DNA from 4 places in the Peribacillus sp. YIM B13482 genome. Region 4 is predicted to be linked to each of the others. Evidence: riboswitches for the same ligand, from Rfam matches in the RefSeq annotation. Region 4 holds a riboswitch; each other region holds the start of a gene.
What was found. Region 4 has a riboswitch for S-adenosylmethionine ahead of metK (methionine adenosyltransferase). Riboswitches for the same ligand answer to the same signal wherever they lie in the genome.

Region 1 (8,050 bases), on a different contig from region 4:
GTTCGACTTCTATTTTTATTTGAATTAATTTCTGCTTAACGACTTTGCTTACGAAAGTTCTCTTAAATAAGGGAAGAACCAGCAACTAAACGACGGAACACATTCTCTCCAAAAAAGAATAATTGGTCACCTTTTTACCTCGGCCATCAATTCAATTTCAATCATTGCACTCATAGGTAATTCTGCTACCTGAATGGTACTCCTAGCTGGAAAAGGCTTCGAAAAATATTCCGCATAAATTTCATTTACAGTTTGAAAATCTGATAAATCAGTCACAAATATAGTTGTTTTCAAAACTGAATTCATTTCTAGACCTTTTTCTATTAAAATGTGCTTTAAATTTTCTAAACATTGTCTTGCTTGGTCTTCAATGCCTATAGCTAATTTATTAGTATTAGGATTTAAAGGGAGTTGCCCCGAAATATAGAGAATCCCTTTTGATAATACCGCTTGGGAATATGGTCCAATAGGTTGTGGCGCATTATTTGTTAAAACTGCTTCTTTCATAATAAAAATCTCCTTTTTATCTACAATGTTTTTCTCGTAACTTTTTGACCGTTTGTACAGATTCTTTAATTTCATTATCTTGGGCCAATAACATTTGTTCTAAAAGATCCTCACTTCTATAGATGTTGTTAAAGGATCAATCAGTTTTGATGGAAATACGGTTTTTACATCTTAAATGATTAGCTGTTTTTTCTGATAAAATCGAAAATATTCATTCAACCGATAATAAACTGCAAGTGAAAGCTTTCTGTTTCTAATCCAATTTTCATTTGTTACCCAAATTTAAGCCAATTTATATATCGATAAAAAATTAAGCATTCATTTAATTATCTTCCAAATATCAGTTAGTTTGTTTTTTCTTTTTTAAAATTTTAACTGAATAGTTACTTATAATAAAACCTATAGCTGCAAATGCAATCATAATCATAAATACATATCTATATCCAGTAATTCCAGGATTGTGATCCAGAATATTACCATACATGGCAAAGGCGAAAATTGAAGGAGCATAACCAACTAAACAAGCTAATGATACGGCAGCACCACTTATTTCTTTTGGAATATCAATTTCATCTAATGGGGCAAAAAACACAGCCCGTTGAGTAAATACAATCGATCCGAAGCCAAGTGTCGCAATTATTCCTATATAAATATTCATTTTGTCATGTGGAAGCATAATAAAAATTATCATTGTAATAATGGATAAGAGAAATGTAAATCTAAGGTATTTTGTCGCTGATTTAAATTTTTTATCAACTAAGAATCCACCGATGGGACCGCCTATCATTTTTAATCCGTATTGGTTTATAATCCCATATACACCTAATAATGCTACCGGCATTCCATAAATTTCTTGCAAGAACGGAATAAAGTAAGTTAAGCCTGCGTAAACCGTATAAACGCAAAATATTGTAAATGAGGAAAACCACAGTATGGGAGTTTTAATAGCTTGAATCGCACCTTTCAAAGCTACTTTATTTTTACTAATTTCTTCTCCACCCTTATCAAACGTTTCAATGATATCGTCCTCTATAAAGAAATAACTAATAATACCAACAATAATTGTAATCAAGGCAAAGAATAAAATTGCGGCTCTGAAACCTAATGACTCAGATCCTAACCAAATAAATATACCTAGAGCAGAGAATGCAACGATTGTATCTACAACACCACGACCAGCCTCAAGAAATCCAAACATCCTGCCTTGTTCGTCGGAGTCTCCAAGCAATTTAACGGTTTTTATCAATACTGGCCAAAAAGTAATCTCTGTAAATAAAGCCATTACTCCCCAAGAAGCTAAAATTCCATAATAACTTGGTATAGTAGATAAATAAATCCCAGTTGCACCTACACCAATCAATCCAATCGGAATTAGCTTCCTTTTAGAAAATCTATCAGTGATATAAATGGAGACTACATAACCAAACATTTGTATAATAGCATATACAGATAATGCTAAACCTATTTGGGTATGTGAAAGGTGAAAATATTTTTGCATCGGAACGTAAAAAGCATCTTTTAAGGATGACAATTTAAATATTGTTCCTCCTCCCAAAATTAAGATACATAAGGTAAACCATTTTTTGACCTGCTTTTTTGCTACTGCCATAAACAATCCCCCCTCATAAACAGACGATTTCCAAAAGTCCTGCCATTATGTGATATATATCCATGCCATTTTATCGCTTGCTCCTTCGGCATTGACACTTATTTTTGAACCACGAAGTTCTCCATATATCGATAAATCGCATAAGCTACCCCATTCTCATCATTTTTCATGGTTGTCGTTGTACAAACAGCTTTTATGACATCTTTCGCATTTCCCATCGCTACGCTGTATCCAACTTTCTGGAACATGGATAAATCATTGTTGCTGTCCCCGATTGCCATAGCCTGATCTAAGGAGCCATTCATCAAAAAAGCCAATTTTTCAAGGGCCATTCCTTTTGAAGCTCTTTTACTAGTAATTTCAATGTTGTGATCAGCAGATGAAACAACCATCAACTCATCAAACTGTTTGAATTGGTTCCATGCTCCCTCTAATTTCTTTTTATCAAAAGAACATGCTAATATGTTATAGAATTCTTCCTCCTGTTTTAAGATATCATGATAGTTTTCAACTAAAACATATCCAAACTGGTCAAATTGCCTTTCCGCTACTTCAACTAATTCTTTCATATCTGTATTCAAATCGGCGCTTTTCAAACTTTTAATCTCATTATGGAAATGTTCTCTTCCCTTTTTAAGAGTATAAATGGCTTTATCAGTAAACACTTCGAAATAATAATTCCGTTCATCTAACCATTGGAGAATAGATTCGACACAATCTTTAGTTATCGTAATAGAAGAAATGCACTTTCCGCTTTTGGAATGAATAGTTGCGCCATTTGTCCCGATTACAAATGGGGAAATCCCGGCTTTTTCACAAATTGTTTGAACGTCAAAATAAGCCCGTCCTGTTGAAATAACTACTTCAAAGCCTCTTTCTTGGGCATATTGAATCGCCTTTATATTTTCATCACTAATTTCATTCTGGTCGTTTAATAATGTTCCGTCTAAATCTATCGCAATGAAACTCATGCTATATAGCCCCTTTTCTCATCCTATCTATTAAATTCTCTTTCTAGCTTTTATACCTGCTCTCAATAAAAAGCCAATCTTAATGTGGAATTTTTAAGGTTTATTACTGTTTATTACGGTTCTATCATAATTTATCAATATAAACCCCACATTAATCCAATGTTAAGGTTTTGTAAATCAGGTCTTAATTTGTCCAATTCACCTGCTCTTATTTTCATTATCAACTAGAAAAAAGCCTCAACAACTGACCGTAAAGAGGGGAAAGTAAAGGCAAATCTATTAAAGATAAAGTGAAAAGTTTTTTATTCAAACATATCACTCTTTCCAGTTCGTCATTAAACAAAGCTCCTGTTTAGCTAAATAACACCTATGCAAAAAACTCTCTTGAAACAAGAAATTATCGGTCTTATAAAGAAATTTTCGTTACAAAAGAAAATAAGCCTGAACCAGAATAAATGGTTCAGGCTTATTTTTATTAGTTTAAACTAATAACCTTATTCATAAATATCTTTTTTCATACCAAAATATTTTTGGTCGCATATCGTTGCCAAACGGCAATTTTATGGTAATGCATAACAACACCCTGAATCAATGATTCAGGGTGTTGTTTCAAAATTATTCTCATTTTAAGAAGTACGTTTCTTCGCTTCATCATTTCCCGGCTGAAACCGTGGAAAACCAATCAAGATGGCAATAATTCCACAAATTCCAATAAGTATTGGGTAATAAGAATATGGCAAGATGCTTATAGGGGAAATCTTTGCTACCCCTGCTGCAACAAGGAGCTGTGCCCCATATGGAATCAACCCTTGGATGCAACAGGCAAAAACGTCAAGCAAGCTCGCCGATTTACGTGGATCAATCCCATACTTCTCGGCAATATTTTTGGCAAGTGGCCCGGCAATGATAATCGAAATCGTGTTATTTGCCGTTGAAAGGTTCGTCAAACCAACAAGCCCGGCAATGCTGAATTCCGCTCCTTTTTTTGATTTGCTATTTCTGGTCACAAGGTGGAGTAAATAATCGATGCCACCATTATGTTTGATTACAGCTACCATACCTGCAATTAAAATGGCAAGGAAGGAGATTTCATACATTTCCGCCATTCCTTCCCCAACCTTTTGAATGACACCCAACGGTTGATAACTTCCATCAGCCAAGCCGATAATTCCGGCAAATACAATTCCGATGGAAAGGACCAGGAACACATTGACTCCTGCCAATGCAGTGATCAATACACAAAGATATGGAAGGATCTTCACCCAATTATAAGCATGTTGGGAAATGTCGGCTTGTTCACCCATCGTTAAAATTCCTAGGATGGCACATGTGATGATGGCCGCAGGTAAAACGATGAAAAAATTCACTTTAAACTTATCCTTCATTTTCGTTCCCTGTGTTCGAACTGCAGCGATTGTCGTATCCGAAATGAAGGATAGATTATCACCAAACATCGCACCACCAATAACGGCCGCCATTGAAAGGGCAAGCGAAATATCTGTTTGCTCACTAATTCCAACCCCAATAGGTGCTAGGGCAACAATCGTTCCCATGCTTGTCCCCATAGATAAAGAAATAAAACAAGCAATAATGAAAATCCCTACCATTAATAGATTTTGCGGAAAAACAGCTAAGGCAAGATTCACTGTTGATTCAACTGCCCCCATGCCATTTGCAACTTTGGCAAAAGCGCCTGCCAAAAGGAAAATGATAACCATTAACATAATATTGGAGTCCCCGGCACCTTTACAGAAGATTTCAACCTTTTGATTGAAAGTCTCTTTCCGATTCATTGCCAATGCAGCTGCCGATGCAATAGAAATCGCTACAATCACCGGAAATGAATAAAAATCTTTAGTGATGATTCCGGAACCTATAAATAAAATTAAAAAAACGACAAATGGGATCAATGCCCAAGGATTCCCTTTATTGTTTGCACTCATGATGAACACCTCTTTTTATTTTTCCCATGACATGTGTCACAGCCCTTATTCTTTTAACAGTTTTTGCAAATAACGCTAATAATAACCTGATATGCCCACTAATGGAATCAACAGCTTAAAACTGTCGGCATAAAAAAAGACCTCTTCCTTTAAACAACAAGAAGAGGTCTTTTAATTTATAAAAAAACGCCCCCCTTATCTTTCAGGCAAAAATTAGCCTGCTGGATTTGGCACAGCACTCCTATTAAGTCTGCTGCCGAGACATCTTCGGGCCAGTCCCTCCGTCTCTCTTGATAAGAAGATCTAAATTATATAATTTATCAAATATTACGATATCTACCAGAAAAGTACCAGACTGGAAACTCGCCGAAACCAACTGAGTTTGTGAAAGTGACATCGAAAGCCATATTGAAAAGCAAATATAAGAGTACAGCATTTTATGTATTTTCGCAAGGTTTAGTTTTAAAGTATTTCACATGTGGACCTTAATATAATAAAGGGCCTTTTACAGGTGCAGTAAATAAGTTTTTTTCAATAATGATTTACTTGTTAAACTATGATCCAACCCCTGTCTTTTATCAGGGAGGAACTAAAAATAAAAAGAGGTCTAAAGAAAGGACCTCTCAGCAAATTTGTTGTATCAGGTTAGGTGAATTATTTTTAGTTGAGTTCACATCAGTCGAAACCTCAAATGCTTCCATCTGTTCAGGATCGAATGATTTTAAATACTGCTGCAGATATGCAGGATCATTAATGGATGGATTCAACCAATCTTTTTCATCTTCAGGTTTTAGGATGACAGGCATACGATCATGAATGCTGGTCATTAGCTCATTAGGAACGGTCGTTATAACTGAGCACGAATAAATGTTGATGCCCTCTGGAGATTTCCAGGATTCCCAGAGACCGGCCATACCAAATGGAGCATGATTCTTAAGCTTTATTCGCATGGGTATTTTTCGCTCGGGTTCCTTCTTCCACTCATAAAAGGAATCAGCGATTATCAAGCATCGTTTCTTCTTATACGCATTCTTGAAGCTTGCCTTCTCAGCAATGGATTCCGCTCTGGCATTGATCATTTTGTAGCCCACTTTTTCATCTTTTGCCCAAAAAGGAATGAGTCCCCACCGAAGATATCCAAGTCGATTCCTAGCCCCGTCATTAATGACGGATAGCACGGAGTGGGAAGGTGCAATATTGTAACTGAATTGGTATTCTTCATCAAATGATCCTTGAATATCGAACCGGTCTTTTATTTCTTCAATGTCAGTGAAAAGGGTGAAACGTCCGCACATAATATCGCCTACCGTTTTAAGATTTATTACAGTGTAACAAATGGAACGGGCAGGTACAAATTAGCGTTCTAAAATCCTGATGTCGGTAAATGGTTGATTGAATAATTCACTGGAAATCAAAAGTGTTCCAAGGACCTCTCTTTCATCTTCAGCTTTAATGATTTCCGACAAAATTAATGTACTGCCATTCCTGACCGTTACATTATATTCATTCATAGGATTCCCCCTCATAAGGCTAGATGGTTGTTATTATAAACCAAAAACCTACAAGTATCATTATTGACCTTTAGCAGAGTCGTGGTTAATCCACTAATGAGGAGCCTGTACAGTGGCTCCATTAAACTTGATTACCCTTAAGATTAATCACCCGAAGCAATCCGAGACCCTCATTTCATAGTAAAGGAAGCTTGTAATCTTCCATTTGCATTCAAAATAACATATAGATAAAAAAGACTGTCCATGAATAAAATCAAAGACAGTCTGGTCAGAAGGTTTTTCACTTCAACAAATTTATACTGGTAATGATAATAGGGATAGCAAAAAGGTCGATGAGGAATGCCCCTACGATCGGTACGATAAGAAATGCCCTTCTCGAAGGACCAAATTGACCTGTAATGGCGGACATATTTGCCATTGCGTTGGGTGTTGCCCCTAATCCATGTCCGATAAAGCCACCAACCATGACAGCTGCATCATAATTCTTACCTAGTAATCTGAATAATACCAATGTACCAAGAAGTACTATGAAAAATACCTGGACGAAAACAATTAGAAGCATCGGCAATGCCAAATCGGCCACTTCCCATAGTTTTATGCTCATTAAGGCCATAGTTAGAAAAATTCCCAATGTTACGTCTCCGATTAGATCGATGCTTTTCATATCCACAGCTTCTCTTTTAAAACCATCAAGAATATTTCTAACGATAACCGCTACAAACATTGCTCCTACATAGCTTGGCAAAACAAAACCGGTTGAACTCGAGAAAAGCTCTCCTAAGTAAGAACCTGCTGCCATACAGAATGTTATGATCAGAATCTGGATCATGAAGTTTTGGGCGTTGATCCCTTTGGATGAATCTCCGTTCGCTTCCACGGCTGCTGCCACTTCATCATTAATATCTGCTTCGGATGGCTGTAATTTATACTTAGTGATTAAATATTTAACGGATGGACCACCAGCTAACCCGCCTGCAACCAAGCCAAAGGTTGCTGCTGCAAGTCCAATGGATAAAGCGGAACTAACCCCAAGATCTTCAATTGTCCCGCCAAATGCAGTAGCTGCCCCATGGCCTCCTTCCATCGAGATGGGGCCCATTACTACTCCTAATAAAGGCTCTAAATCAAGTACGGTTGCAAGTGAAACTCCTATCATACTCTGAAAAAGAGCCAGGGCGCCACAAGCCAGCCAGTAAATGACGAGCAGTTTCCCACCTAGCTTAACAAGTTTAAAGCTTGCCCCTAACCCTACAGTTGTAAAGAAAGTAAGCATGAAAAGGCTTTGTAAAGTAGTATCCAATGTTAAATTGATCAATCCAGCCTGTCTGAAGATTGTCACAAGTATCGCGAACAATAATCCTCCCACTACTGGAGCCGGTATGCAAAACCTTTTAAGGATGGGGTTCTTCCTATTAACAGTCCACCCGCCAAAAACAGTGATACGGCGAGAAATAAAGTTGTGATTTGATTTAATTCCAGATTCATCGTATGTCTGCCCCCAGATGTATA
Region 2 (8,050 bases), on a different contig from region 4:
GGTTTTTAACACCCATGTAAATGGCTAATGTATCGATTCCTTTTGCAAGGGCTTCCCACTTGATATTATCCTCTTCATCCTTTTTCCGATGACCGGTGACGAACGCGAAAGATGATGCGTGGTCCCTATGTGTAACTGGAATTCCTGCATAGGCTGTAGCGGCAATTCCAGCTGTAATTCCTGGTACAATTTCAAAGCTCACTCCACTTGTGGCAAGGGCTTCCGCTTCCTCTCCGCCTCTACCGAAGACGAATGGATCGCCACCTTTCAATCGGGTGACGACTTTTCCCTTTTTTGCATATTTGATCAGGAAACGATTGATAGTATCTTGCTGCAATAAATGGTAATCCGGAAGTTTACCGCAATTAATCAACTCTACATCGGCTTTTGCATAATTTAATAGATCTTTATTGATAAGTCGATCATATAAAATGACATCAGCTTCTTGAATGCATTTTAATCCTTTTAATGTAATTAAATCTGGATCTCCGGGACCGGCTCCTACTAGATATACTTTCCCCATTTATGCAACCTGCCTTCCCTTAGAGAATCGTTTCGAATTCCGATAAAATGAAACCAGCTCCATTTTTAATTTTCTTTTTTTCGTATAATGAGATGTCGTCCACCTCAGGCATTTTCAAATAATGCTTTTCCAGCTCGATATCAACAAGTTCAAACGCCTTTTCATCTGAATCGGCAACAATGATGACATGGATTGGCTCTTCCTTGATAGTGACTTCAAATCTGTATAGATTCATGAATTGCTTACCTTCCCCTATTAAACGGCCACTTCGGCCATTATATCATCAAGCTTACTTTGTAACTCTGCTATTCCTACCCTTTCCACAAAATCAAGGAAGGTTTCGGATAGAAGCTTTGTTTCTTTGAAAAATAGGATTAGTTCTTTCAGAACATGATAGAGCTGTTCAGCTTCCACTTTTCCTTTAAGTTTTTCATTGAACTTCCCGCCTTCATTCAGCGTTCCTCCGACGTATATCTCAAAAGCTTCGACCATCTTTTTGTCCTGATTTTTCATTTTTATGCCTTGAAGCCCTATTTCGGCGATTGCTCTTTGACCGCAATTATTCGGACAACCGACCATATGCATCCTTACAGGCACATCGAGATCTATTTCCTTGTCCAGTGTTTCAGAAATGGTCCTCATTCGTTTTTTTGTTTCAACGAGTGCCAGGTTACAATACTCGATGCCTGTACAAGAAACGGAATAACCAATGAATTTTTTTGGTTGATATGGAAATCTTTCAAAGATGGATTCCTGTTTTAATTCCTCAAGTTTTGCATCCGGCACATTTGGAATGATTAAATTTTGAGAATTACAGTTGCGGATTTCACCATTTCCATATTTCTTCGCAAGTTCGGCAAACTCGATCACTTCGTCTGGATTTAGACGACCAACTGGTATATTGACTCCAACATAGTTCAGACCATCTTGTTTTTGTTTATGGATGCCATAGAAATAACCTGCATTCCATCCCTTCACTGCACTTTCTCCCTTTTCAGGAAGCGGCCCCGTGTATTCCAGCAATTTTTCCTTGAATTGTTCAGGACCCCAGTCAGCCACAAGGAATTTCAATCGGGAGCGATGACGCTTTTCACGGTAGCCAAAGTCACGGAATATGGTCGTGATGGCTGCTGCTACTTCGACTGTTTTTTCAGGTAAAATGAATAAGTCAAGTTCTTCTGCCAGCATCGGAACGGAGGAAAGCCCCCCGCCCACTTTTACGTGAAAGCCAACTTCCATTACTCCATCAATTTCTTTTGTAGCTGGATTGAATGAAACACAGTTGATTTCAGCATTCGAAGCATTATGGATATTAGCACTAATGGACATTTTATATTTCCTTGGAAGGTTCGAATAGTCTTCGTTAAGGCGGAAATACTCAAATACATCATTTAGGACTTCACGTGTATCAAAAATTTCGTCAGGGTCGATGCCAGCTAATGCATTCCCGATGATATTACGTGTGATATCACCGCATGCACCGGCCGTAGTCAGTCCAACCTGTTCTAAACGGCTTAAGATATCCGGGACTTGTTCGATGGTCAACCAGTGAAATTGAATGGCTTGACGGGTTGTAATATCATATACATCCCTCCCATAATCTTTAGCGATGTTAGCTAGTGCCATTTGTTGATCATAAGTCAGGATACCTCCGGGAATAACGACACGCATCATCCAGTAACCAGCTTCTTTTGGCCGTTGCAGGTATAGGCCTGCCCATTTGAACATATCCCAATTCTCTTTAGGAATGGAATCAAAACCATTTGCAGCGTAATGTGGAATATCATCGAATATCTTCAATCCGTCTTTTTCCAATTTCCAGATTTCCGTTTTATTTTTAGCGATTAGTGGATTTTCCGACCAAAATTTCTCGTAAACCATTACATTTCCTCCTTGATTAGATCGCTTTCTTTGCTGTCAAATAGCCGATTACCTGTTCAACGCATTCTTCAATGCTGTATTGGTCGGATTCTAAAATGATTTCCGGTTGTTCAGGTTCTTCGTATGGAGAGTCGATTCCGGTAAAGTCTTTAATGATTCCCTTACGCGCCTTGTCATACAGACCTTTTGGATCACGCACTTCGCACTCTTCGATCGGACATTTTATGTATACTTCAATAAACTCGCCTTCTTCGAGTAAATCACGTACAATCTGCCGATCAGCTCTAAAAGGTGATATGAAGGCGGTCAATACGAACTGCCCACTATCCACGAAGAGCTTGGAAACCTCACCTATCCGCCTGATATTCTCGGTTCGATCCTCTTCAGAAAAACCTAAATCTTTATTTAAACCATGGCGGATATTATCACCATCCAAAACATAACTTCGAATATTCCGATTATATAACTCTTTAGCGACCGCGTTAGCAATCGTTGATTTTCCGGAACCCGAGAGTCCTGTAAACCAAAGAACTGTGCTATCATGCCCGTTCTGCTTCCGGCGGAGCTCCTTGGTCAATGACGTTTCATGCCAAGTGACATTCGTACTTTTACTCATATAATAATCCCCCTCATCATGTGATCCTTCAATTTATGTCCAATCAGTTATAAACTTCATTCTTTTTTAGACCTTCGATCAGCACCTCGATGACTTCTTTACGGCTAAAGGTAGCTGGAGGAATTTCTCCATTTCGCAACATTTCCCTTACCTTCGTTCCGGAAAGGATGACATGGTCTTCCTTTCCATGCGGACAAGTTTTAGCTGAAGCCATATTGCCACATGCTTTACAGTAAAAACTATGTTCAAAGAATAATAGTGTGATCCCTAATTCATCCGCGTTAAAATTCCCAAAGATTTTTTGAGCATCATATGTGCCGTAATAATCGCCCACACCCGCATGATCACGTCCGACGATAAAATGGGTGCAACCATAATTTTTACGGACCATCGCATGGAAAATGGCTTCTCTTGGTCCTGCATAACGCATGGCAGCAGGGAAAACGGCAAGAGAGACACGATCCTTGGGATAATATTTATCAAGCAGCACTTTATAGCTCTCCATTCGTACATCTGCCGGAATGTCATCGGATTTAGTGGCCCCTACAAGAGGGTTTAAGAATAAGCCATCGACAATCTCCAAAGCTGTCTTTTGAATGTATTCATGCGCACGGTGAACAGGGTTCCTCGTTTGGAATCCGACAACGGTTTCCCAGCCTTTTTCAGCAAAGGCTTTCCTTGTCTCAACTGGGTCCAAATAATGGGCTTGAAATAGCGGACGCTTTATTCTCTTGACTAATTTTATTTCTCCGCCGACATATACATCCCCGCGGTTATATAAATTTCTCACTCCAGGATGCTCCCCATCATCCGTTTGATATACTAAAGTCGCTTCCAATTGTTTATCGGGAGTGAAAATATCAGAAACGGAGAGGACCCCATATGTTTCACCCTCATGAGTCAGCTTCACTTCTTCACCTATAATAAGAGATTCTGCAGCTTTTTCAGTCAAAGGCAGCGTAATCGGGATGCTCCAAACATGGCCGCTGCTAAGTCTCATATCCTTGACAACTGTCTCATAATCACTTTTCGTAAAGAATCCTTTAATCGGACTGTAGGCACCAGTGCCTATCAATTCAAGGTCACTTAATGCTATTTCATCAATTTCGATTGACTTTGTTATTTTACTAAAATCATATTTTGGTTCCCAAAGATCGATTAATGTTCCTCCGTGCGGTAGACTGATTGTCATGCTAATTTCCCCCTATGGTTTCTATTTATTTTAAGATAAATGCAATCCGCATTCTGTTTTTTGCGCACCTTGCCAACGGCCTGAGCGTAAGTCATCGGCATTGATGGCAGGTGCCGTACACGTTTTACAGCCAATGCTCGGATATCCATTATCATGCAGGATATTATACGGAAGTCCATTTTTGTGGGCGTAACGCCAAACATCTTTCCATGTCCAATGAATGAGTGGACATATTTTAATCGATTTGAACTTATTATCCTTGTTGATATACTCGGTCAGCGCCCTTGTTTCGGATTGCTCCCTCCGCAGTCCAGAAAGCCAGGCTGTTGCCGTTGAAAGCACATCAGTAAGCGGAGTGATTTTCCGGATGTTACAACACTTATTGGAATCACTAACCCATAATTCATCTCCATATTCCGCTGCTTGTTCCTCAAGCGTCAAGGCAGGTTTCTTCATTTCGATCGAAAGCTTTGGATATCTCTTTTTCACTTGATCGATCAGTTGGTAAGTTTCCTCGAAATGTACATCTGTATCCAGGAAAACAATTTTTGCCGATGGGTTGACCTTCGCCAATAAATCCGTAAGCACGATGCCTTCAATACCAAAACTACAGGCATAAATGAGTTTGTTTCCATATTGTTCATTCGCCCATTGCAGAACTTCCAAAGCACCTTTTGTCTCACTATCTTCAGGAAATGCAGGTAAATCCCCGGTGTTGAAATTTTCATAATTTATTAATGCAGCCAACTTTATTACCCCCTCTAAGAACTTGCTCTATGTTTCACAGGTTAGAGTAACTGTAGATCAATTCCCGTTGTAATCTTCTCGAGTTATATGATCCTAGGAAAAAGAGACGAATCTAACCAATACTCTTTTTATATCAGTTAAACCCGCCTCTAGTTTTTCTAGTCAGCAGATACCTTATTTAATTCTTAGTTTTTCATTTCTTTCCATTTGAATGATTTTACCATCTTGGACAATAAGTGTAATGGATCCATATTTCATTGAATTAAGCATTTCTTGAAGTCGTTCAAATATTTCTGCAAGCTGATTCTCTTTATCCAAACCTGTTCCCCCTTTAAGGAATTCCGGAATATCTTTTTTTAGAGGCTGATTAAACGAATTTCTTAAATTTATATAATTCCTAACAACCTTACATTGCTATGGTTTGCCAATAATTTTTTCGAAAAACAAAAATCTTTCCATGATGGAAAGATTCCAAGGTAAATATTCATTACCTTATCTTCCAAAATGATCAACATTTTGTTGGATGTAGCACCTTGCATATCATGCAGGTTGCTGGACTTCAAAGGGCCAATTCCCTCCGTCGCTCTGGATAAGTTTTATTATTTTAAATATTAACATAAATTTAATCCTTGTCAATGGAGTTTTCTTATAAATTAACTTGGTTTAATATACTGGATGAACTGTTATTTTTATACACACTATTCCATTAATGATTTTATGTTCATTTAAATACGAAAATAGACTCATTTTTTTAGTTAAAGTCTCCAAAAAAATGCGCCTATTTCATTAATTAGCCTATTATTGACGTCTGGAATTATTTTTTAAAAAAATATTCGAATACCAGTCCTTTTGTTGAAGTCGATAGCTTGCAGCCATTAATTCCTTAATTGAATCGCTTCTACAAATTCCTGAACCTGACTCTGAACCCGATCCACTAAATTCAAATCATTAATCGGGTTTTCTGAATTCTGTTTATCTATTTCCTTATCCACAAAATATATGCCCTGCAACGGCTCGCCTTTCAATATTGAAATTAATGGTTTAAGCGCGTAGTCTATCGCCAATAAATGCCTGTTACTTCCGCCAATCATAATTGGCAGCACTGGCTTTCCCTTAAAAGCTCCTTCTGGCAGCATATCAATCAAGGCTTTCAATATGCCTGTGTAAGAGGCCTTATATACAGGTGAACCAATAATAATTCCTCTAGCTTCTTGAATTTTTTCTGAAAGCTTTAAAATTTCTTCACTATTATATTTCCCCTGGAATAAATCATCTGCTGAGAATTCCGTAATTGAGTAATAAGTTGTGGTAAATCCTTCTTTTTCAACTAAAGATTGAATATGTTTTAGTGATATGTCCGTTCTTGATGGAACCGCTGGACTTCCTGATAAAATTACGATTTCGCTCATTATAAATCCCCTCCATGTTACATGATTTCCAGATAAAATCCTCATAATGTCATATCGTGCAGTATGTATTTATCGTAATAGTCTGAAAAATATAAGTCAAATTTTACACTCCTGTTTATTTAATTCACGAATTGACTTCGTCAATAAGAATGATCGCTACCCATTCAAAAATAAAACGGTCATATTTACGACTTGATGCTCATGCCTTTAAATATGACCGTTTTATTATGTATGATTGTTTTTCCCATGAATACCATAAACCAAAAGTTGAGCAATGCTCTTAATTCGCTCAGCAGTAAAATATGGTTCCTTTTTCTGTTGATGAATCTCATAATGAGTGGATAACGCCAATGTGAAGGAAATGATCCCTACATTAAATAGAATAATATCAGAAATATAATGTATCTCTCCGCTATCTATTCTTTTTTGTATTTCTACATGTTTGGCATTCGGCTTGAAAATCTGATCCACATATTGCTTTGAAATATCTTGATCGAATTGCGTTTCCCGAAATAATATCGAAAATTGTTCTTTATTTTCCAGAATTTTGTTTATCATGGTGCAAACGTGATTCTCCACAAGATCATCCGTAGATAGATGGCTAGTCCCGTCTTCAGACTCCTCTTTTTCATTAGGAGTAATTGTAGCCAGAAGCAAATCTTTTTTGCTTTCAAAGTATTTATAAATAGTAGCTTCGGAAACATTGCATGCAGAGGCAATTTCATTCGTTCTTGTCATGTCAAAACCTTTGGTGGCAAAAAGCGTCCGGGCTACATTTATGATTCGTTCTTTGGTTTGCTGCCCTTTTTTCAAAAATATCAACCTTCTTTTATAAAGATAAGACCGGTTTCACCAATCTATTTCCCATGATATCTCGATGGTGCTAATCGGTCAATATTACCTTTGATCTATAGAAATCAATATTCCCAAATATCATATATAGAAAATCATTTAAAAGATGCATAGCCATCATCAACCATGACTACACTTCCATTAATTGCATCCGCTTCTTCCAAAGATAATAGATAGACAGCATTTGCGATTGCTTCTGGCTTAATTAATTTACCGCGCATTTGACTTGCATGCAATTTATCGATGATTCCCATATCCTTATAGCCTTGTATGATTGGAGTGTCAACACCCCCTGGTGCAATGCCCACTACGCGTATTCCGTAAGCACCCAATTCCAAAGCAGCTGTCTGTGTCATCATCCTTACGGCGCCTTTAGACGCTTGATAGGCGAAAGTCCCGTGGGAAGCTAAGTAGCCAAACACAGAGGCTGTATTTATAATGACACCATTGTTACCTAGTTCCTTCATTTTTCGTCCCGCTGCCATGATTCCAAAGGCCACTCCATGCTGGTTCACACCAATCGTTTTGAAGTACCCTTCCATATCTTGATCGAGGATCATCCCACCGCCCCCGATGCCGGCATTATTAAACATGATATCGATCCTTCCGTATGCTTCCACCGCTTTATTGATTAACGCTTCAACCTCTTCAAGCTTAGAAACATCCGTTTTTACATAAATGGCCTCTCCGCCATCCGCTTTAATCCGTTCAACGGTTTCCTGTCCCATTTCATCATTAAAATCCGCAACAACGACCTTGTCCCCTTTTTCTGCGAATTTCAAGCATGCTGCTCGGCCAATTCCGCTTGCTCCTCCTGTAATAACTGCAAC
Region 3 (8,050 bases), on a different contig from region 4:
TATAAGTGCAAAAAACCGTGGCATAAAGTGCAAAAAACCGTGGCGTAAAGTGCAAAATATTTTGTCTATTTAAGTCGTTTTTTTTGATAATTTGTTGAATATTGCGGTTTTTTAATTCTGGCATAGAACTTGCATATATATCAGAAAAGGAATATTCGATTGTAAATTAGCTCTATTTGAAGGTCGATGAAATAGGAAAATTTATTAAATGGATTTCCCCATAAATGAAAGCGCTTATATAGAAAGGGATGAAAATTTATGATACCAAAACAAGAAAACGACATCTTACAGCATCCTCCAAAGCAGGAAGAACAGGAATTAAAGCGCGGTTTAAAATCTCGTCATTTAACGATGATTTCCATTGGAGGGGCTATTGGCACCGGACTGTTTCTTAGCAGCGGGGCAGCTATCCATACAGCTGGACCAGGCGGCGCATTACTTGCTTATGCCTTAGTTGGGGCAATGGTGTACTTCGTGATGACCAGCTTAGGGGAACTGGCCGCCTTTATGCCGACAAGCGGTTCATTCAGTACCTATGGAACGAAATTCGTCGATCCGGCATTTGGGTTTGCCTTGGGATGGACGTACTGGTTCAATTGGTCGATGACCATAGCGGCTGAGTTGTCAGCCTCAACAATGATCATGAAATTTTGGTTTCCGAATAGTCCATCGTTGTTGTGGAGTTCATCATTCTTGGTGCTCATTTTCCTATTAAACTACTTATCCGTTAAAGGATACGGTGAAGGGGAATACTGGTTTTCCTTCATAAAAGTAACGGCCATCGTTATTTTTATAATCGTTGGAATACTAATGATTGTCGGCATCATGGGTGGAGAAGCAGTAGGTTTTAAAAACTTCACAGTCGACGACGCTCCTTTCCCGGGTGGATTCATGGGTGTCTTCATCGTATTCATAGCGGCTGGCTTTTCTTTTCAGGGTACCGAAATTGTCGGCGTGGCTGCCGGTGAAAGTGAAGATCCTGCACGGAATATACCAAAGGCCATTAAAAGTGTCTTCTGGAGAATCCTGCTCTTTTACGTATTGGCAATCTTTGTGATAGGACTGCTTATCCCTTATACGAATTCAAGTTTACAAGGGGATAACGTCATGGTAAGCCCGTTCACGCTCATATTTGAAAAGGCTGGTGTGGCCTTTGCAGCTTCGCTTATGAATGCCGTCATTTTAACAGCTGTATTATCAGCAGGTAACTCTAGTCTATATGCATCTACGCGTATGTTATATTCAATGGCAAAAGATGGACAAGCACCGCGCATTTTTGCAAAACTTAATAAACGCGGCGTACCGGTTGCAGGAATGATTTTGACGTGCTCCATCGGAATGCTAGCCTTTTTAGCTTCCGTATTCGGTGATGGTAAAGTGTATATTTGGTTAATGAATGCGATTGGAATAACAGGATTTATCTTTTGGCTCGGCATTTCCATCAGCCATTACCGTTTCCGCAAAGCATTCATCGCTCAAGGCAATTCTTTGGAGAAGCTTCCATATAAGGCATTATGGTTCCCGATTGGACCGATCTTCGCCATTTTAATTGGCATGATCGTCATCCTGTCCCAAAATATCCAAGCCTTTTTCTCAGACCAGATCGATTGGGGCAGTGTGATAGCTGCATACCTGGGAATCCCGCTTTTCCTTGGCCTTTGGCTTGGCTATAAACTGGTAAGAAAAACTAAATTCGTTAAACTTGATGAAGTTGAATTTGACTTTGACAAAAAATATGAATGAACAAGCGTAAAGTAAAATCAGCCGGACAATTAAATTGTCCGGCTTTTATTTGTTTATCAATAGGCTCATATTAAAGGCCGAAAAATAGGAGATAGGACGAATTAAACGGAGATAGGACGAATTAAGTAGGAGTCCGGTCGGATTGGAAACAGTCAAATTTAAGTTGGTGGATGAAGAAATTGTTCTCTTATCATTATGGAAATCCACACATACCTGCTGTGAAAATTTACTAGTTATAACTAATGTGGGCAGGGTATCAGAGTAGCATCCTGGTAAGGAGGGTTGCTTAAACATGTTTGGTCTCTCTGATATCATTAAATTTCTATTTTCCTTTTTTTTGATCATGCCAATCGTTACGCTGATACATTTGAGCGGGCATATTTTCTTTGTTACGATCTTTGGGGGATCAGAAAAGAAGATCTTGATCGGTTGTGGTAATAAACTTTTCGCCTTTCGGAACATAGAGGTGAGGAAATATTATTTTTGGAATGGGACCTGCGAGTTCAAGGGATTAAAACATGATAATCGATTGACGAATACGCTGATATATTTAGGGGGGGCTATCTTTAATTTAGTCAGCATGCTGATCATATATAGCTTAGTGTATCAGAATATCCTGGACAGCTCGGTGATCTGGTATCAATTCATCTATTTTTCCTTCTATATTATGTTTTTCTCCTTGTTTCCGATGTATTTCGCGGACGGGTCGCCTAGTGATGGAAAGGCTGCGGAATTGGCCTTGAGGAACAAGCTGGAAGATAGGGTGACGGATGATATATTTGTGAAGAAAATGGATGATGATGATAGCTGCAAGTAAAAAGGGGACGTGCTAGTTGACCGTTCCTTTTTTGTTTGCTTTCAGCTTTAGGATTTATCATAAGGCTAAAATCTAGCCTTATGATGAATGTTTATATAACGGTCTAGGATTTTATGGATTGTGCTATTTTACTGCTTGACGATGAACTTGAAAGGACCAGAACTATGACCATGGCAATGGCAACCCCTGTTGCACCGATCCAGGTTATGGAAGCAAGGGATACTTGTTCTACAGCAACACCGCCAATTCCAGCACCTGCCGCCATGGCCAATTGCATCATCGACTGATTCAGACCGAGCATGACTCCTGATGATTCAGGTTCAAGGGTCGCTAAATGATATTGCTGTGTCGGCCCTGATGACCATGCTGCGAACGACCATAATGTAAGGATTATCAAAACGCCCATCAATGAATTCGTAACGATGGATAACATGATGATCATCATAATATGCAGCGCCATACCGCCAATTAGTGTAAATGATACACCCCATCGATCCGTACTATAACCGCCAAACTTTGATCCGATCAAGCTTGCGATACCGAATATAAGCAAGGCCGTGCTAAGTAGAGAGTCACTTATCCCTGATACGGATAGCAAGTAAGGGGATAGATAGGTATAAGCTATCGAGTATCCGCCAAGCCAGAAGAAGGTTATCGATAATCCAAGGGCAACTTTCCTTTTTTTAAGAAGGGCCAGCTGCTGGAGAAGTGGTACTGGTTTATCCCCTTTGGTAGGAGGAATGGTAAAGAATAAAACGATCATGGCAATCAGGCCGAATAGGGCGATTCCGCCAAAGACGGATTTCCACCCGAATGCATCTGTCATGATTCTTCCGAGAGGTACGCCAATGATAAGGGAAGCTGTAAACCCCATGACAACTGTCGCAATAGAACTTGCTTGTTTATTTGGCGGAGCAAGCTGAGCGGCAATATTCAGAGCGGTGACTACAACCAATCCTGCACCAAGTGCCATGATTATGCGTGCAAATAGAAAAGGTCCAAAGCCTGGTAATAGAAAGGCAAGCAGATTGGCCACTACGAATAGTCCAAGGGAATACAACATTAATCTTCGTCTGTCTAAACTTGCTGTCAAAGCCATGAGAATGGGTGTACCGATTGCGTAGACAAGGGAGAAAATTGTAATGAGCTGTCCTGCGGCAGCAAGGGTCACTCCAAGAGAATCCGCAATCTTATCCAAAATTCCGGATATGATGAATTCGGATGTTCCTACTAAAAAACTGATAATCGCTAACATGTAAATTTTCCATGTATTAAGCAAAATAGATTCACTCCTCATTAATGATTATTAATTTTATATAAAGACATATCGTTATATGTTAATATGTATGAATAAAAAATAAACATATCGCGAAATATCGAAATGTTAGAGAGAAAAATGAACCCAACCCTCTAATGTACGGATCAGGTTCATTTTCATACTTCTTCTTTCAAGAAATCAGTAATTTTTGAGATTGCCTCTTCATCTCGTTTGTAATACGTAAACTTTCCTATCCGCTCCGTTTTAATCAATCCTGCTCTAAGAAGCATCGAGAGGTATTGAGAGGCCGTGGACTGGGTCATGTTTAATTTTTCCGTAATCTGACTTACGCAAACGCCGGTTTCCTTCATGTCTATTCCCTCATGAGGGGTGAAGTGGAGTTCAGGCGCCTTGAGCCATTGTAAGATTTGCAACCTGGATTCATTGGATAATGCTTTAAATATCTCGATTGTTTTCATACATTTCATTATATCGAGAATTATCGATATGTCAAATGGTTTTATCATTCATCGTTAGTTTCATAAATAGCAAAACTTGATACCGTTATCTAAAGAGTCATTAAAGGAATGGAAATGTATTATTGCAAGAACCTAATCGGCTCCCTTATCAGTGCGGGCCGATTAGGTTGTTCAAATCCTGTAAATCAGAATTAAAGTCTCCGCTAAAAAATCATTTCCATACTTCTTTTGCTACATCAACGACGAATTTCAGCTTTTCCCATTGCTGTTCTTCGGTCAGCTTGTTGCCGTGATGGGTGGAGGCGAATCCGCATTGCGGACTTAAGCATAATTGTTCGAGAGGAACGAAGTGCGAGGCTTCTTCAATGCGTGCCTTAACAGCTTCCTTGTCTTCGATTTCTCCATTTTTTGAAGTGACGACACCCAGTACGACCCGTGCACCGCCATTTGGAATGTATTCCAATGGCTTGAAATCTCCTGAGCGTTGATCATCATATTCCAAGAAAAATCCATCCACTGTTTCTTTTGCCAATAAAGTTGGGGCGATACGGGCATAGCTTCCTTCAAACGCCCAAGTCGACTGGTAGTTCCCACGACATAGGTGTGTAGTGACGACAAGGTCTTCTGGTTTGCCTTCCAATGCGCCATTAATTACGCGAAGTGCAAGATCGATTAACTGTTCCCTCGTATATTTTCCATCTTTGAACTGGAAATCTGGAGCTGAAAGTCTGGCTATATATACATCATCCAATTGAAGATAACGTACACCTGCTTCATAAAAAGCCTTCAAAGCATGCTGATACGCTTTGATGATATCATTAGCATAGTCTTCAATATCAGGGTAGATGTCTTCATTATGAATGCCTACAGCAAATAATTGATTCGGACTGGGAATGGTTTGCTTGGCAACGGCGCGTCCGTTCACGATTTTGTTCAATTCAATGAAATCACGAATGAAGGGATGTTCGGGATTGAATGAAACCTTCCCGGTATTGCGGACGTTATATCTCTCTGTTTCGACACCATCGAATGTGAGACCTTTTTCAGTCACATATCCCTCGATGCCATTTAAATGTTCGAGGAAGTCAAAGTGCCACCATGTTCGTCTGAACTCACCATCCGTCACGGCCTCCAATCCAACTTCAATTTGTTTTTCGACAATCCGATTGATTTCTTCGGTTTCAACTTCACGAAGCCGCTCTGCTGAAATGGTACCTTCCTTAAATTGCTTCCTGGCAATATGTAAACGTTCTGGTCTTAATAAACTTCCGACGTGATCGGCCCTGAATGGTGCCTTCGTTAATGTGATTGACATGTTGCATTCCTTCTTTCCTTTTAAAAATAGGCTGTTTTCACATACTCTGTTGCTATTTATCAGGTAGTGAGTTGTGGTTGATTTCCCCTCCAGATGCTCGCTTTCCGCGGGGCGGGCGGTGAGCCTCCTCGGCGTAAACGCCTGTGGGGTCTCACCTGTCCCGCTGCTCCCGCAGGAGTCTCGCACTTCCGCTCCAATCAACCTTAAATAGTTTCGTTTTAAAAACAACAATCTTTACGAAAAGAGCCTAAAAATAAAACACCTCTTCTTAAAAATAAGAAGAGGTGTTGGCAGCAAAGCTATATACTCTTCTTATCTTCAAGTTTCTACACTTCTGGAATTAGCACAGTACATGATCAGTCTGTTGCTGAGGCATCAAAGGGCCAGTCCCTCCACCTCTCTGGATAAGAGTTGTCTATTAAATTAATTAAGACTATACAGGTAGTTTTTATAAAGGTCAAGTAATGAAGGTGGAAGATTTCGAATATACCGATTATTAATATGGGTTGAAATGTTAACTACATCAGGGAACCCGGCATATGCTATAACCGACGTTTCATATGAGCGGCAGGAGGGGAATGCAAGGATGAGTACATTCAGTCCATTCAAAAATGGCATACCGATAACGGTAACTGAAGCCATGATAGAGAAAATCTTAAGAATGAAATCATATGATCAGGTTATTAAAGTCGAGATTACACCAAAGCATATAGTGCTTTCCGGAACGACGGAAGTGAAAAAAATGATGTTTAAGAAAAATGTGGCTTTCCGGATTACATTAAAACCGGTTCACGTGGAAAAAAGAACGATTTCATTTGAATTAGTGGAAATGGAGCCTATTGACAGGAATTTCATTAACCAAAGGATATTTAACAAACCGCCATTTTTTGAATTCGAAAATAGAACGATCAAAATGAATGTTAATGCTTGGAACATCGTGAGAAAAATCCCCGTTGGCACAATTAAATCGTATGAGCTGGTCGAAGGTGCATTGAAAATGAAACTTTCAATATGATGGATCGTTTTTAGCCACAATATTTAAAGGGGATGCCAGGTATGATAGTGTAAGGGTAGGTTGAAATGCCATACCTCACAATGTGTTTGATAAATCAAGCTCTATAAAATATACTAAATTACTTATAGTTTTCCAGGAGATAAGGGGGGGAATAATGGACCAGAAGATTTTGCCTGCTTCAGCAAGCATGAAGGATTTCGAAAGATTTTTAGAAAGTTCCTATGAAATAGGTGTGTTTCTTGATTTGCATATATCACAATTGAAAAACGTAAGTATGATGGCAAAGCAGCATAATAAGAAAATGATTTATCATGTCGATTTGATCCATGGCATAAGAAGTGATGAGTACGCGACAGAATTCATTTGTCAGGAATATCATCCATATGGGCTGATTTCAACAAAATCAAACGTTATATTGAAGGCGAAGCAAAAGGGGGTCATTGCCATCCAGCGAATCTTTTTAATAGATTCACATGCTCTGGAGAAAAGTTATAAGCTGGTGCAGAAAACCAAGCCGGACTATATCGAAGTATTGCCAGGCGCCATGCCATGGATGATAAAAGAGGTGAAGGAACGATTGCAGACACCGATTTTTGCAGGCGGCCTCATACGTACTTCGGATGAAGTCCTGAACGCCCTTGATGCTGGAGCGTCGTCAATCACCACTTCCAAAACTGAATTATGGGATATCGTTTAATGGGGTCGAACGAGGAAGTTGAAAAAAAATACAGAAAAATAGAATAATTCCTCGTGAAATAATTGACAGCGTTTTCACAAACTAGTATATTGTAAATTATAAGTTAATATATGTGACGGAGACTAGGAGATTCACAACAGATCTATTCATAATTTATTTTATGAAGATAGTTCTGCTGTGGATCTCCTTTTATTTGTTGGCATGGTTTAAAAATTTATCAGGGGAGGGGTTTTATTCATGACTCCATTTTGGGGAGAAGTGGTAGGCACGATGATTTTAGTTTTATTCGGAGCAGGTATTGGGGCTGGTTCATCCTTAAAGGGTTCTTATGCAAAAGATGCCGGCTGGATCGTTATCACGATTGCGTGGGGATTGGCTGTTACAATGGGTGTTTTTGCAGTGGGGTCCATAAGCGGGGCACATTTAAACCCGGCTGTTACAGTAGCATTAGCTATCAATGGAGATTTTCCTTGGGCTGATGTGCCAGGGTACATCATGGCCCAAATGATAGGGGCAATTATAGGTGCGACTCTTGTATTCCTGCATTATTTACCACACTGGAAAGCTACGGAGGATCCAGGTACAAAGCTTGGTGTGTTTTCAACCTCACCGGCTATCCCACATACTTTTTCAAATCTATTAAGTGAAATGATTGGTACGTTCATCCTTGTTCTTGGCTTATTGTTTATTGGAGCCGGCGAGTTTACAGAAGGTCTGAACCCATTT
Region 4 (8,050 bases):
TAGTTCGCTTCACGTGTTTCAGGATCAACAACTACGTTTTCCAATACGGCACCGAAACGGATCGCATCGAAAATTTGTGGTTCTTTTTCGCGTGAAAGGTTGATCGTTTTAGCATAGCAGCCGCCTTCGATGTTGAAAACACCGTTAGAAGACCAGCCGTGCTCGTCATCGCCAATCAGTTTACGATTAGTGTCTGCGGATAACGTTGTTTTACCTGTACCGGACAGTCCGAAGAATAAAGCGACGTCCCCTTCACGTCCTACGTTAGCAGAGCAATGCATTGGAAGGATTCCAGCCTCTGGAAGTAAGTAGTTCATGATCGAGAAGATCGATTTTTTCATTTCTCCTGCATATTCCGTTCCGCCGATAAGGATGGTGCGGCGTTCAAATGAAACGATGATGAAAGTTTCAGAAGAAGTTCCGTCCACTTCTGGATCTGCTTTGAAATTAGGTGCCGAAAGTATTGTGAATTCTGATTCGTGACCTCTTAGTTCCTCTTCGTTTGGACGGATGAACAAAGTATGGGCGAAAAGATTATGCCAAGCATATTCATTAACAACTTGGATAGGAAGGCGTGATGATTCGTCTGCACCAGCGAAACCTTTGAAAACAAAAATCTCTTCTTTTGCTTTTAGGTAGTCAACTACTTTATTATATAGTTTATTGAACACATCTTCGGAAATTGGCCGGTTCACTGAACCCCAATCGACTTTATCTTTAACAGATGCTTCTTCCACGATATATTTATCTTTAGGTGAACGACCAGTATATTTGCCGGTTTCAGCTTTTACTGCTCCAGTTGATGTTAAAACGCCTTCGTTTCTGCTCAATACCTTTTCAACCAATTGAGGAACTGAAAGTTGAGTTTGAACATTGTTTCCTGTTAATAATTGGTGTAACTCATTAGAAACATCTACAGAATTCATATATGAGGTACCTTCCTTTGTTTAAGTTTTTATATTACAATTAGTATAACACATTCATTTAAATAGTCTATACTATTTATTTTTTTTTGTGATAATTTTCAACTGGCCGCATTAATCAATTTAAATGGGAAGGAACCGAGTCAGGATGATCGCATATACTTTCATGGAAGCATCTTAATTTTGAATGGTAAATCATGATGCCTTTCCAATTCTTTTTCTCAATGTTCTATTATTAATGGCAATTTTCATTATTTCTATTCGCCCTGGCTTGGAAACCCTTTAAAGACGTTGAACCAACACGTATTTTCACGTGAACCCCATTCTGGGGGAAATGTTCTTTTTTAGAAAAGCATTGACAAATTCCAACCAGATACGATAATATCTTAAATTGTACGGATTCTCTTATCCCGAGTTGGTGGAGGGACAGGCCCTTTGAAACCCAGCAACCTGCCATATTGAACTTGACTCCAAGATCGATCGCCGAAAATAAAGCGATGGTTCTTCAAGGAATAGTGGTGATGGTGCTAACCTGAGCAAGGTAAAAAACCCTTGAACGATAAGAGTGAAAGGATAGAAGACAGAATTTTAAACCTTTCCTCATTTGCCAGGGAAGGTTTTTGTGTTTTTAATAAGTAATTCTGTGTCTATAGTTGAAACTAATGAGGGAAACGAGTTCCGTAAAAAATCAGGCTTATGCCTACAACATACTAACTTCCAAGGAGGAAATATGATGTCAAAGAAACGTCTATTTACTTCTGAATCTGTTACAGAGGGCCATCCGGACAAGATTTGTGATCAGATTTCAGATTCCATTTTAGATGCTATCCTTGCTAAGGATGCAAATGCACGTGTTGCGTGCGAAACAAGTGTAACAACAGGTCTTGTACTTGTTGCTGGAGAAATTACAACATCCGCTTACGTGGATATTCCGCGTATCGTTCGTGATACGATTGCAGGAATTGGCTACACACGTGCGAAATACGGTTTCGATGCTGAAACTTGTGCTGTATTAAGTTCAATTGATGAGCAGTCTGCCGATATCGCAGCTGGCGTCGATAAAGCATTGGAAGCTCGTGAAGGACACATGTCAGAGGAAGAAATCGATGCAATCGGTGCAGGGGACCAAGGTCTTATGTTCGGATTTGCCTGTAATGAAACTGAAGAGCTTATGCCGCTTCCGATCTCATTGGCACATAAACTTTCATTCCGCCTGGCTCAAGTTCGTAAAGATGAAACGCTTGCTTACTTACGCCCTGATGGTAAAACACAGGTAACTGTGGAGTATGATGAGAATAACCGTCCTGTACGTGTAGATACGATCGTTATCTCTACACAACATGATGCAGAAATTACGCTTGAACAAATTCAAGCAGATTTAAAAGAACATGTAATTAAAGCAGTTGTTCCAGCTGAATTGATCGATGCTGAAACTAAGTACTTCATCAACCCGACTGGCCGTTTCGTAATTGGCGGACCTCAAGGGGATGCTGGTCTTACTGGACGTAAAATCATCGTTGATACGTATGGCGGATACGCTCGTCACGGCGGCGGTGCATTCTCTGGTAAGGATGCTACTAAAGTTGACCGTTCTGCGGCATATGCTGCTCGTTACGTTGCGAAAAACATCGTGGCAGCTGGCCTTGCTGACAAAGCGGAAGTTCAATTGGCATACGCAATTGGTGTGGCAGAGCCTGTATCGATCTCGATTGATACATTCGGAACTGGTACTGTTAGCGAAGAAGTCCTTGTTGACCTAGTTCGCGCTAACTTCGACCTTCGTCCAGCCGGTATCATCAAAATGCTTGATCTTCGTCGCCCGATTTACAAACAAACAGCTGCATACGGACACTTTGGCCGTACAGATGTCGATCTTCCATGGGAACGCACAGATAAAGCAGAAACATTAAAAGCACAAGCATAATCAATAAATGAAAAGGTGTCCCGCTTATAGCGGACACCTTTTTTTTATTGACTTATTTTGCCGTCAGAGGGAATAATTCAAGAAATCCCATAGAAATCCACTCACGTGCATATACCCGTGAGATTAGTGCGAATACTCGTGAGATTGGTGCGTATACCCGTGAGATTGTTGCGAATACTCGTGAGTTTGGTGCATAAACTCATGGATTGGTGCGAATACTCGTGAGTTTGGCTCGTTTACTCGTGAGTTTAGTGCGAATACTCGTGAGATTGGGCGTTTACTCGTGAGTTTAGTGCGAATACTCGTGAGTTTGGGCGTTTACTCGTGAGATTAGTGCGAATACTCGTGAGTTTGGTGCATATACTCGTGAGTTTAGTGCGAATACTCGTGAGATTGGCTCGTTTACTCGTGAGTTTAGTGCGAATACTCGTGAGTTTGGTTCATTTACTCGTGAATTTGGCTCATATACTCGTGAGTTCGTAAGTTTGGTGCGTACCTATAAGTTCCCGCTATATTCAGTTTATTTTATACGTTCTGCCGTTTTGTAGTATTGCCCTTTTTCAGCATATTCGCGTACGATACGTTCCATATCCTGACGGTCTTCTTCGTTGATTTCACGAATGACCTTAGCTGGGCGTCCGAATGCCAACATGTTCGGTGGAATGACTTTGCCTTGGGGAACGAGACTGCCTGCACCTATAAAAGCCCCTTCGCCGATTTCCGCTGCATCAAGCACAATCGAGCCCATGCCGATCAAAGCTCCTTTTCGGATTTTACAGCTATGTAAAATGACCTGATGGCCAATGGTTACTTCATCCTCGATGATCAATGGATTATTTGGGCTTTGGTGCAGAACGCTGTTATCCTGTATACTGACTTTGTTCCCAATGATGGTTGGGGATACATCGCCGCGTATGACGGAATTGAACCAAATTGACGATTCTTCACCAATTTTCACATCACCTGTCACGACAGCGTTTTCAGCAATATAAGCGCTTTCAGCGATATCAGGTTCTTTACCTTTAAACGGATAAATAATCATTTTCAATCATTTCCTTTCCGAAGTGAATGTTTTTATGTATTATTTTAATATACCGTATGCAAATACACTTGGCTATTTATAATATAAATGTACAACTTGTTAGGTTTCTTTTTTGGCGAAAATCACGAATATGGTTATAATTTATATATATTATTTTAACTATCATGGATCGTATACAACAAGTGAAAAGTGAAAGGGGGATTTCGAATGTGGAAATGGGAGACAGAAGGAGACGCAAAAGGCGTAATTGTCATCATTCATGGGGCGATGGAACATCACGGCCGTTATAAGTGGTTAACACAAATGTGGCTTTCAGCTGGATACCATGTCGTCATGGGCGACCTTCCTGGGCAGGGTATGACAACTCGCGCCTACCGGGGACATATCGATTCCTTTGATGAATATTTAGACGAAGTGAAAAGCTGGATAGAAGAGGCTTACGAATATTCGTTGCCGGTCTTTTTACTTGGACATAGCATGGGCGGTTTGATTTCGATACGCCTTCTTCAGGAAGAGGAATGGGACATTGCAGGGGTGATTCTTTCTTCTCCATGTTTAGGCCTCGTGACGAAGCCGCGGAAGTTCCTGACAACCATCTCCCATGGTTTGAACATCATGATGCCTCAGTTAAGAGTAGATTCCGGATTGACACCTGAAATGGCGACGAGAAGTGCGGAAATTCGTGAATCCGATAGAAACGATACATTATATATCACGAAGGTTTCGATTCGCTGGTATCGCGAGCTTGCACAGGCGATGAAGGATGCTTTTGAAGAGATTCCCGAATTTCAGGATGTGCCGCTTTTGGTCATGCAGGGCGGAGATGACCGAATCGTGAATAAGAAGGCGGTTCGTGAGTGGTTTAATTATAACCTGGCCAGTGAAAAGCAATATAAGGAATGGCCGAAGCTTTATCATGAAATCTTCAACGAACCGGAGCGTGATGATGTATTCCAATATGCGCTGAGTTTTGTTGAAAATCGTCTAAAGATATTAGGGTATGTCGTTTGATCGGTAAATCCTGCGGAATAATTGAAAAAGCTGCTGAAGTGAGACATTCAGCAGCTTTTTTTATTTGAAATGGATCAACCTGCTTTTGTAAGTAATTCGTACGATTTGATGACCGGTGCCCAAAAAGTAACCGGATACATAAATTGGCTCAAATGTGTTAGTTCATTTTTATTGGATAAGGCGGTGGATAGGAGATAGATGGATTTAAAGCTCAAGTCATTAGCGAATAAATCTAAAAGCGTCGCTTTCATATTCATGATTTCTTCATGGTTTTATGTGGAAATCACTAAATCGAGCTGTGGCAGGAACTTATCAAAATGATTTTCAAATTGTTTGAGGTCTTCCATGTTTTTTTGTTTTTCTGTCAATGAATTAAGCGATCTGACAAAATTCCCGTACTCTTCACTCGAATCCCTTTTGATTCTTTCTGTCAATATATCGGTCAGTAATGAAATAGGCAACTGTTCCATTTTTTCTACACCTTCTTATCTATTTTCTTTAATTATAATTATTATAGACGAAAAATTCAAAAAGTTATGATTGGAAATTTGCTGCCGATCATTTGAGCCATTTCCTTCTAATGAAAAAACACCGTTCCGGGAAAGAACGGTGTCAGGAGCGATCATCTCTTTTCAATCGCTACAATGAATGGCGGATTGTTGGCTTGGTTGATGAAGCCGTATTTCAGGATATGCGCTTTTTGTTGAGGGAAGTCCTGTACATAATCCATCAATGCATCCCGTTCAGCCGATCCTCCTGGATGTCCATGGTAAATGACGAGGATGATGATGCCTTCAGGTGCAAGCATCTCGAACAGCTGTTCAATAGCTGATATCGTCGTATCTGCTTGGGTGATGATTGATTTGTCACTGCCAGGAAGGTAGCCTAGGTTGAATATGGCACCTGTGATCTTTCCGGAATGTTCTTTTCTGATGTATTTACTGAGTTGTTCATGCCCATCGTGAATGAGGGTGCAGTGTTCCTGTAAATTCTCGGACATCAGTTTGGCCGCTGTGATTTGGAGTGCTTCTTTCTGAATGTCAAAACTATAGACATGTCCGTTTTCTCCGGTTAGTCCTGCCAGGAAGACAGTATCAAAACCGTTGCCCATCGTGCCATCAATGGTAATATCCCCGGGCTGGACCGCTTTTTCAAGCAGGATCCTGGCGAATGGCAAAATTCGGTCAAGCTTCATCTGATTGTACCTCCGTCTGATGATTTTTCCCCTGCCAGCTGTTGCGGCGTTGCAATTCGGCATCAATGGCATTCAAAACATCCCATTTATTGACGCTCCACATTGGCCCGATCATCAAATCGATTGGGCCGTCTCCCGTTATGCGGTGAACGATCATTTCCGGAGGGATTATTTCCAGTTGATCACATACCAGGCTGACATAATCGTCACGGTCAAGGAATTCAAGCAGGCCTTTTTCATATTGTTTGACCATAGGGGTCCCTTTTAATAGATGAAGTAAATGGATCTTTATGCCCTGCACATCAAGTTTGGCGACTTCCCGGGCTGTTTCCATCATCATGTCGTAATCTTCCTGAGGAAGGCCATTGATGATATGGGAGCATACGCGGATGCCGTGTTTGCGCAGTTTATCGACCCCTTCTTTGTAGCAATCGAAGTCATGGGCACGGTTGATCATCGTCGCGGTCTTTTCATGAACCGTTTGAAGACCAAGTTCAACCCATAGATAAGTGCGTTCGTTCAATTCTGCTAAATACTCGACTACATCATCTGGAAGGCAATCCGGACGCGTTGCAATGGAGAGTCCGACGACACCTTCCTGGGTCAATACACTTTCATATTTCTCGCGAAGCTCTGCCACGGGTGCATGCGTATTCGTGAACGCTTGGAAATAGGCCATATACTTACCGTCTTTCCATTTATGATGCATACGTTCGCTGATTTGCTTGAACTGGACGTCGAGCGGTTCGACCCTGCTGCCCGCAAAGTCACCCGAGCCTGAGGCACTGCAGAAGGTACAGCCTCCATGTGCGACTGTCCCATCACGGTTCGGACAGTCAAAACCGCCATCAAGGGCAACTTTAAAAACCTTATGTCCAAAATGATTTCTCAAGTGGTAATTCCATGTATGATATCGTTTGTTATCCGTTGCATATATAAACGGGTTTGCTTGATTCAAATCAGCAACCTCCTAAGTAAAAAATAAAGCGCAACATATATTATACAACATTCGGGCAGCTAGGTCTTTTTTTGAAAAATAAGCGTATACTGTATACTTGAAGGCTAAACAATTAGCTGCTTTTTCTAGTATCTCTAGTGAATGACTATATCCAATCGGGAGCTGATGGACATGACCGGTCAAGTTGAAGAAGCGATTAATCAAATGAAAAAGAAATTAGCCGAAAATAATCAGGTGATTGAAGTAAATGAGGATGGGTTCATATACAAAGCCACTTGCACCTTCAATTCACCTGCTTCGGATGAACAAATTCATTCCTTTGAAAAGAAAACCGGATTGCTTCTGCCCGATGATTATAAAGAGTTTTTGAAAATAACGAATGGATGCCGTCTGTTCGATAGCGTAGAATCTGGTCAGGGAAATGATTTGTATAGCCTGGATGATATTGTTAATTACACATATGAAAGTTCTTACGAAGGATGCTTTAAAGTGGCCTGCATTTATCAAGATAATATCGTGATCGATGGGGAGGCCGTCGCAAAAGGTGATAAGGATTATTTAATGGTAAAAGGCCATATCGATGATTTTGAAGAAGGCGAGAAACTCCATATGGGCTTTGCCGAATGGATTGAGCGGTTCATTTCCCATCAAGGGGAGAAGTTTTGGGATAAAGGATGATTCCTCAAAAAAAATGATAATCCGCTCGTTATTTGCTCAAACTAAACAAGATGATACTGAGTCATCCAAATGAGACGCGAAGGAGAGGGTTTGAAATGGCAACCAGACAATCCGTCGATCATTTTTTAGAGCAATGTGAAGGGGCTCTCCATTTTGCAGAGTTTGAATTTAACGAGGCCTCTCGGCAGGAGCATTATGATGATGAACAATTTCAAAATTCGCAAAGGTATATCGAAGAGGCTTTGACTGATATGGAACGATTGTATGCCAGTTCGAATGCCCAGCAACGGGATATGCTTTCGCGGATGCGGCAGCAATT

Region 1: another riboswitch for S-adenosylmethionine. It lies ahead of ACFX4L_RS21675 (Na+/H+ antiporter NhaC family protein); the one in region 4 lies ahead of metK (methionine adenosyltransferase).
Region 2: another riboswitch for S-adenosylmethionine. It lies ahead of ACFX4L_RS17535 (YezD family protein); the one in region 4 lies ahead of metK (methionine adenosyltransferase).
Region 3: another riboswitch for S-adenosylmethionine. It lies ahead of ACFX4L_RS12925 (5-methyltetrahydropteroyltriglutamate--homocysteine S-methyltransferase); the one in region 4 lies ahead of metK (methionine adenosyltransferase).

Annotation. Positions count from the first base shown of each region.
Region 1 is NZ_JBHZPF010000061.1:7,294-15,343, forward strand. Features, by position in the region: gene ACFX4L_RS21660 (RidA family protein) at 127-507, opposite strand; gene ACFX4L_RS21665 (MFS transporter) at 848-2,116, opposite strand; gene ACFX4L_RS21670 (Cof-type HAD-IIB family hydrolase) at 2,215-3,087, opposite strand; gene ACFX4L_RS21675 (Na+/H+ antiporter NhaC family protein) at 3,714-5,030, opposite strand; SAM riboswitch class I at 5,223-5,330, opposite strand; gene ACFX4L_RS21680 (SOS response-associated peptidase) at 5,654-6,325, opposite strand; gene ACFX4L_RS21685 (hypothetical protein) at 6,386-6,541, opposite strand; partial or broken gene gltS (sodium/glutamate symporter) at 6,822-8,026, opposite strand.
Region 2 is NZ_JBHZPF010000039.1:31,275-39,324, reverse strand. Features, by position in the region: gene cobA (uroporphyrinogen-III C-methyltransferase) at 1-523, opposite strand, end outside; gene ACFX4L_RS17560 (DUF3906 family protein) at 543-758, opposite strand; gene ACFX4L_RS17555 (nitrite/sulfite reductase) at 779-2,404, opposite strand; gene cysC (adenylyl-sulfate kinase) at 2,421-3,020, opposite strand; gene sat (sulfate adenylyltransferase) at 3,064-4,212, opposite strand; gene ACFX4L_RS17540 (phosphoadenylyl-sulfate reductase) at 4,243-4,947, opposite strand; gene ACFX4L_RS17535 (YezD family protein) at 5,134-5,250, opposite strand; SAM riboswitch class I at 5,449-5,555, opposite strand; gene ssuE (NADPH-dependent FMN reductase) at 5,835-6,368, opposite strand; gene ACFX4L_RS17525 (TetR/AcrR family transcriptional regulator) at 6,594-7,181, opposite strand; gene ACFX4L_RS17520 (SDR family NAD(P)-dependent oxidoreductase) at 7,316-8,050, opposite strand, start outside.
Region 3 is NZ_JBHZPF010000023.1:25,681-33,730, reverse strand. Features, by position in the region: gene ACFX4L_RS12945 (amino acid permease) at 259-1,743, shown strand; gene ACFX4L_RS12940 (hypothetical protein) at 2,036-2,560, shown strand; gene ACFX4L_RS12935 (MFS transporter) at 2,664-3,839, opposite strand; gene ACFX4L_RS12930 (ArsR/SmtB family transcription factor) at 3,995-4,297, opposite strand; gene ACFX4L_RS12925 (5-methyltetrahydropteroyltriglutamate--homocysteine S-methyltransferase) at 4,509-5,612, opposite strand; SAM riboswitch class I at 5,922-6,023, opposite strand; gene ACFX4L_RS12920 (hypothetical protein) at 6,199-6,627, shown strand; gene ACFX4L_RS12915 (glycerol-3-phosphate responsive antiterminator) at 6,782-7,324, shown strand; gene ACFX4L_RS12910 (MIP/aquaporin family protein) at 7,562-8,050, shown strand, end outside.
Region 4 is NZ_JBHZPF010000036.1:36,063-44,112, forward strand. Features, by position in the region: gene pckA (phosphoenolpyruvate carboxykinase (ATP)) at 1-926, opposite strand, end outside; SAM riboswitch class I at 1,326-1,489, shown strand; gene metK (methionine adenosyltransferase) at 1,654-2,847, shown strand; gene ACFX4L_RS16855 (gamma carbonic anhydrase) at 3,368-3,886, opposite strand; gene ACFX4L_RS16860 (alpha/beta hydrolase) at 4,097-4,900, shown strand; gene ACFX4L_RS16865 (hypothetical protein) at 4,975-5,157, opposite strand; gene ACFX4L_RS16870 (hypothetical protein) at 5,173-5,370, opposite strand; gene mnmM (tRNA 5-(aminomethyl)-2-thiouridylate-methyltransferase MnmM) at 5,523-6,095, opposite strand; gene mnmL (tRNA modification radical SAM protein MnmL/YtqA) at 6,085-7,053, opposite strand; gene ACFX4L_RS16885 (SMI1/KNR4 family protein) at 7,225-7,731, shown strand; gene ACFX4L_RS16890 (DUF2524 family protein) at 7,827-8,050, shown strand, end outside.